Regions from separate parts of the Methylobacterium sp. B1 genome, predicted to be linked through region 2. Evidence: riboswitches for the same ligand, from Rfam matches in the RefSeq annotation. Region 2 holds a riboswitch; the other holds the start of a gene.
The links. A riboswitch is a leader RNA that binds a small molecule or an ion and turns the genes downstream of it on or off. The one in region 2 is predicted to bind thiamine pyrophosphate.

Region 1: another riboswitch for thiamine pyrophosphate. It lies ahead of thiC (phosphomethylpyrimidine synthase ThiC); the one in region 2 lies ahead of thiO (glycine oxidase ThiO).

Annotation. Positions count from the first base shown of each region.
Region 1 covers NZ_BACT01000545.1:5,876-9,280, forward strand. The annotation lists gene I53_RS15990 (restriction endonuclease) at 1-313, opposite strand, end outside; gene I53_RS15995 (alpha/beta hydrolase) at 327-1,157, opposite strand; TPP riboswitch at 1,277-1,382, shown strand; gene thiC (phosphomethylpyrimidine synthase ThiC) at 1,454-3,340, shown strand.
Region 2 covers NZ_BACT01000892.1:1,010-4,414, reverse strand. The annotation lists gene I53_RS25460 (thiazole synthase) at 1-752, opposite strand, end outside; gene thiS (sulfur carrier protein ThiS) at 755-967, opposite strand; gene thiO (glycine oxidase ThiO) at 964-2,187, opposite strand; TPP riboswitch at 2,252-2,380, opposite strand; gene I53_RS25445 (TIGR02281 family clan AA aspartic protease) at 2,614-3,123, shown strand; partial or broken gene I53_RS25440 (adenylate/guanylate cyclase domain-containing protein) at 3,284-3,405, opposite strand, start outside.

The DNA.
Region 1 (3,405 bases), on a different contig from region 2:
CCGGCCGGCCGCGCACCCAGGCGAGGAAGCGGGCTATCTCCGGATCGGTCCGCAGGGCTTCGAGATCGGCCAAGCGCTTGGCGATCTCGGCCTCACTGTAGCGTGCATGGATCGCCGAGTGGCAGATCTGGTGTAGGCGGACGGTACCGCGATGGGTTCCGCCCTTGAGCTTCGGGGTGAGGTGATGGAGGCTGGAGCGAGCGCGATGCGGAATCGGGCGCTCACAGAGCGGGCAGACCGGCTCGGGCCGGCCCTGCGCACCCGGTGCGTCCGGATCCTCGGCGCTCCAGCGCTGCGAGCGCCGTCCGACCACGCGCGCCCCTCTCCTATCCTTGCTGATCGACCGGCTGCGGGCAGGTCGGACCGACACGCTCTCTGAACATCGCCTCGGCCTCTCGGTCCCGGCCCCCCAGGATGGACACGTGGTCGCCCGGGATCACGGCGATCCGCGCCCGCGGGCCGGCTGCTGCGGCGAGGCCTTGCGCCAACTTGAGCGGCACCACCGTGTCGTCGCGTCCCTGCACGATCAGAACCGGCGCAGTTCCGCCACGGATGCGCGTGTCCGAGCGGTATGTGTCGCGCAGGAGCCAGATGGGGACTAGCGGGACATGCAGCCGCACGGTGTGGATCATCGAGTCGAACGGGGCCTCCAGGTAAAGCCCGATCGTCGGCACCCGTTCGGCGACGGCGACCGCGACGGCCGCACCCAGCGAATGGCCGTGCAGCAGGATCGGCGCGTCGGGCGCCTGTGCCCGCGCGGCGTTTGCGGCCGCCAGGCCGTCGCGGATCAGGCCGTCTTCGCTGGGGCTGCCGGTCGAGCCGGGATAGCCGCGATAGGCCACGGTCAGCAGACCCCAGCCGCGCGCCCGCCACGGCTCCGCGGCGAAGCGCTCCGCGTGCGGTTCCGGGCGGGATCCATTGCCGTGGAAACTGACGATGACGCCGCAGCCCGGCCGCGGCGGCCGCCACAGTCCGTGCAGGGTCTCGCCATCCGGGGTCGCGACCGTGATCGTCGCGACCCCGGGCGGCACCGGCCAGGGTGTCGGCGGGCTGAAGGCGCCCGGATAGAGGAAGCGGCGCTGTCCGAGGGCGAGCGCGGCGCAGGCCAACCCGCAGAGCAGGAGCACGGCGAGCAGGAGGCCGGCGAGGAGTCGCATGCGATGCGGGTGAGGCCGTGGGGTTGAGAAGCGGATGCGTTCGATCGAACGGTTTTCGGGATGTGTTTTCTAGGGCGCCCGGTCAGCATTGACAAAGCCGTCCGCGCGCCTGAGTCTGGAACCGTTCCGAGGGGAGCCCCGCCGGGGGCTGAGATTGGGCACGCTGCCCTGACCCTTGAACCTGATCCGGCTCATACCGGCGGAGGGACGGGAACCTGCGGTCGCATGTCGCGCGGCCCCATCTCATCTCGGCCATCGCGTGGACCGGACTGCTCCAGCACGAGGAGAGGCCCACGATGAACGCACCCGTTCTCCCCAAGGATGTGAAAGGCAGCCCGGAGACCGTGACCACGGGTCCGGTGACCGGATCGCGCAAGGCCTATGCGAGCCCGGCCGGACGGCCGGACATCCGCGTCCCCTACCGCGAGATCGTCCTCTCCGATCCGAAGGAGGAACCGGTGCGGGTCTACGACCCGTCGGGCCCCTACACCGAGACCGACGCGCGGATCGACCTCAATGCCGGCCTCCCCGGCGTGCGCGAGCCCTGGATCGCGGCTCGCGGCTACGCGGCCGTCGCCCCGCGGGCGGTGAAGCCCGAGGATAACGGCTTCGCGGGCGACAAGCTCGTGGCCCCCTGCCCCGCCGAGCGGACCATCCGCAAGGCGGCCCCGGGCCAGAGGGTGACCCAGTACGAGTTCGCCCGCGCGGGGATCATCACCGAGGAGATGATCTACGTCGCCCATCGCGAGAACGTCTGCCGCGAGAAGATGCTCGCGGGCGCCGAGGCCGCACTCGCCGACGGCCAGAGCTTCGGGGCCTCGGTCCCGCCCTTCATCACCCCCGAATTCGTGCGCGACGAGATCGCCCGCGGCCGGGCGATCATCCCGGCCAACATCAACCACACCGAGCTGGAGCCGATGGCGATCGGCCGGAACTTCCTGGTCAAGATCAACGCCAATATCGGCAACTCGGCCGTGACCTCCTCGGCCGCCGACGAGGTCGAGAAGCTCGTCTGGTCGATCCGCTGGGGCGCCGACACGGTCATGGACCTGTCCACCGGCCGCAACATCCACAACATCCGCTCGTGGATCATCCGGAACAGCCCGGTCCCGATCGGCACGGTGCCGATCTATCAGGCGCTGGAGAAGGTCGGCGGCGACCCGCTCAAGCTCGACTGGGAGGTCTTCAAGGACACGCTGATCGAGCAGGCCGAGCAGGGCATCGACTACTTCACCATCCATGCGGGCGTGCGTCTCGCCCACGTGCCGCTGACCGCCCGGCGCGTCACCGGCATCGTCTCGCGCGGCGGCTCGATCATGGCGCGCTGGTGCCTGGCCGGGCACCGGGAATCGTTCCTCTACGAGCGGTTCGACGAGATCTGCGACATCATGCGGGCCTACGACGTGTCGTTCTCGCTGGGCGACGGCCTGCGCCCGGGCTCAATCGCCGACGCCAACGACGCCGCGCAGTTCGGCGAATTGGAGACGCTGGGCGAGCTGACCAAGGTCGCCTGGGACAAGGGCTGCCAGGTGATGATCGAGGGCCCCGGCCACGTGCCGATGCACAAGATCAAGGTCAACATGGAGAAGCAGCTGAAGGAGTGCGGCGAGGCGCCGTTCTACACCCTCGGCCCGCTGACCACCGACATCGCCCCCGGCTACGACCATATCACCTCGGGCATCGGCGCCGCGATGATCGGCTGGTTCGGCACCGCGATGCTCTGCTACGTCACCCCGAAGGAGCATCTCGGCCTGCCCGACCGGGACGACGTGAAGACCGGCGTGATCACCTACAAGATCGCTGCCCACGCCGCCGACCTCGCCAAGGGCCACCCGGCCGCGCAGCTGCGCGACGACGCGCTCAGCCGCGCCCGGTTCGACTTCCGCTGGGAGGACCAGTTCAACCTGGGCCTCGATCCGGATACGGCCCGCCGCTACCACGACGAGACCCTGCCGAAGGACGCCCACAAGGTCGCGCATTTCTGCTCGATGTGCGGGCCGAAATTCTGCTCGATGAAGATCACCCAGGATCTGCGGGCCGAGGTGCTGGCGATGGAGGAAGCCGGCGAAGTCGTGGGCGCGTCGCCCGCGATGTCCAAGGCCGAGGCCGAAGCCGGCATGCGGGCCAAGTCGGAGGAGTTCCTGGCCGAGGGCGGCAAGCTCTACGTCGACGCCGCCGAGTGAGGCCAAGGCACGCCCAGTCCGATCCGGATTCGGGCGTGCCGCCGTTCCGCCCCGGCGTTCCACCG
Region 2 (3,405 bases):
CGGGGAATGCGCCCGGCGCAATACGCGTCGCGTCCGGCCTCCACCGCCCGGCCCATGGCGCGGGCCATGCGCACGGGATCGTCGGCCTTGGCCACCGCGGTGTTGATCAGGCAGGCGGCGGCGCCGAGTTCCATGGCGATCACCGCATCCGAGGCGGTGCCGATCCCGGCATCGACCACGACCGGCACCTTCGCCCGGCGGCAGATCAGTTCGAGATTGGCCGGGTTGGCGATGCCCATCCCGGACCCGATCAGTGAGCCCATGGGCATCACGGCGGCGCAGCCGATATCCTCCAGGCGCTGGCATACGATCGGGTCGTCGTTGCAGTAGGGCAGCACCACGAAGCCGTCATCGACGAGATGGCGGCAGGCCTCGATCAGCTCCATCACGTCCGGGTAGAGCGTCTCCCGGTCACCGATCACCTCGACCTTGATCCAGTTGGTATCGAGCGCCTCACGGGCGAGTTCGGCGGTCATGATCGCGTCGCGGGCCGTCTCGCAGCCGGCGGTATTCGGCAGGAAGCGCTTGCCCTTCAGGATCTTGACCGTGTCCGAGCCGTGGCCCTGCAGCGAGACCCTGCGGATCGAGGCGGTGACCACGTCGGCGCCGCTCGCCTGGACGGCGTCGCGCATGATCGCCTGCGTCGGATAGCCGGCGGTGCCGATGAACAGTCGCGACGATAGGCTCACGCCGGCGATGGTCAGGCTGTCATCCCCACCTTCGGGACGCAGCGGCGTATGGGTCTGATCCATGCTCAACCTCCCTGCATGGCGCGAACGATCTCGACGCGGTCGCCCTCCGCGATCCGGGTTTCCCCCCAGTCGCGGCGGCGCAGCACCCGGCCGTTCAGCGCGATGGCGACGCCCTGCGGGCTCTCGATGCCGCTCTCCGCGGCCTCGAGGCGGAACAGCGCGTCCACCGTCTCGGCCGCGCAGTCGCGCGGCTCACCGTTGACGACGAGCTTCATGCCGAGGCCCTCAGCGCGTCCGGCTGGCCGAAGCGCAGGCGGGTGAAGGGACGGGCGACCTCGGGCAGCGCGCCGTGCAACACCAGCGCGGCGATCGCCTCGGCGGTGATCGGGGCGAGCAGGTAGCCGTTGCGGTGATGCCCCGTGGCGGCGACGAGGCCCGGTGCGATGGTGTCGAGGATCGGCGCGTCGTCGTCCGAGGTCGGGCGGTAGCCGCTCCAGACGGCCTCGACTTCCATCTCCTCGATACCGGGCAGCACCCGGCGGGCGCCCTCCAGCAGCGCGTAGAGCCCGCCCGCGGTAACGCCGGGCCGGAAGCCGCAATCCTCCACGGTCGCGCCGACGATGAGCTGGCCGTCGCTCTTCGGCGCCATGTGGACCTGCTCGGTCCAGACCATCCGCGCGAGGGTGCCGGTGCGGGCGGTGGTGCGCAGCGCCAGGGACTGGCCCTTCAGCGGACGGACCGGAAGGGCGAGCGCGTCGGGGAGCAGACCGCCCTCCCCGCTCCAGGCGCCGGAAGCCAGGATGACGGTCTCCGCGGCGACGACGCGGTCGCCGGCGCGGATCCCGGTCACGCGGCCGCCCGACCAGTCGAGGGTGGTGACGGCGGTCCGCTCCACCAGGATCACGCCGGCCCGGCGACAAGCCTCGTTGAGGGCCTCCATGACCAGACGGGGATCGACCTGATGGTCCAGCGGGCAGTGGATCCCGGCGGTGACGGAGGGGCGCAGGCCGGGCTCCAGGCGCCGCACCTCGCTGCCCGGCAGCCAGGTGGCGTCGAGTCCCGAGCGGCGCTGCAGGTCGTAGCGGAAGCGCAGGCGTTCGACCTCGTCGCGGCCGACCGCCAGCACCAGGGTGCCGTCGGCCCGATAGTCGATGGTTCGGCCGGACTCGGCCTCAAGGGCGTCGCGGAAGCCGGGCCAGAGCCGGAGCGAGTCCAGGGCGAGCGGCAGAAGCGGGTCCGAGCCGGGCTCGTGCTCGGCGGCCGGAGCCAGCATGCCGGTGGCCGCGAGGCTCGCGCCCGCGCCGATCGTCTCCCGCTCCAGCACGGTCACCGTGCGGCCGGCCCGCGCGAGCCGCCACGCGATCGACAGACCGATCAGCCCGCCGCCGATGACGGCGACGTCGGTCCGCGCCGGCAGGACGGCGGGCGCGACGACGCTCTCGGGATTGCGGCGGCGGCCGATCGGTGAGGCAGGTCGGTCGAAGGGCACAGGCATCTCCGCGGATTGCCGTCGCGGGGAGCGGGCCGTGCGCTTCTGCCAGAAGCTGTGGCCTGCCTTTCGGGCAGCCGCGGTCCAATCCCTACGCCGGTATGAGCCGGATCAGGTTCGAAGGATTTCCGCGCCGCAGGTCCTGAGGGACGTGCCAGCGGTTTCTCAGCCCCTTGCCGGGGATCTCCCTGGAACAGACGCAGATGTGGCGTCACGGCTTGTGTCGGTCAACCCCGCGCCGCCGCCCCTGCATCATTCCCGTGACAATCCGCGGGTCGCGGTGACAGTCCAGACACCAAGCGGACCGGAATCGGCGCGCGGACAGCGGTCGCGATAGGCGGCGCGCACCATCCCTTCACGCGTCTGGGATCTGATCGCCGGGATCCCGGACCTCCTCCGGGCGCCGGCACTCCACGTCACGGGCGAATTTGCGTGCGCACAATCCTGTTGATCTGCATGCTCGGCTTTCTCGGCGTCACGGCCGTCCTGAAGGTGCGCGACGGCATGCGGGCGGCGCCGGTCGCGCTCGCCGTCGCACCGCCGCCGGAGCCGGATCTCGCAGACCGTGCCGCCGCCGGTGTGGCCCTCCAGGCTGGCCGCAACGGCCATTTCTTCGTCAACGCTCTGCTGGACGGCCGTTCACTGCCGATGATGGTGGATACCGGGGCGAGCGCCTGCGCGTTCTCCGAGGAGGATGCCGCGCGGATCGGGATCCAGGTCGCTGCGTCCGACTTCACGCGCGTCTGGAACACCGCGAACGGGACGGTTCGCGTGGCGCCGATCCGGATCGCGATCGTGCAGATCGGATCGATCACGGTGCGAGACGTCGATGCGGTCGTGATCCCGCGCGGGCTCCTGTCCACCAGCCTGCTGGGCATGTCATTCCTCAGGCGCCTGCGCGAGTTCGGCGTCTCCGGCAGCACGATGACCCTCAGGGGCTGAAACGCCCGAACGCCCATGCCGATCTCTGGGGTCGCGGTGCGCCAACGGCGGCTGGCGCGGCCCGTCTCCCCGGGATCGGCTGCGGGCCAGCGTTCACGGCGGACGGGTGGGACGGCTTCCTGACGCCGAGAGCCGATCGAGGACGCGATCGGAGAGGGGCTCAGCTGGATTTGCGCGGGCGCAGGAACTTTGGCCGGAAGACCGCCATGGGCTCGTCGAACCCGTTGAGCCGGTGCTCGCCCAGCGGGATCGGATCCCCCCAGAGGAAGTCCACGAAGGGCT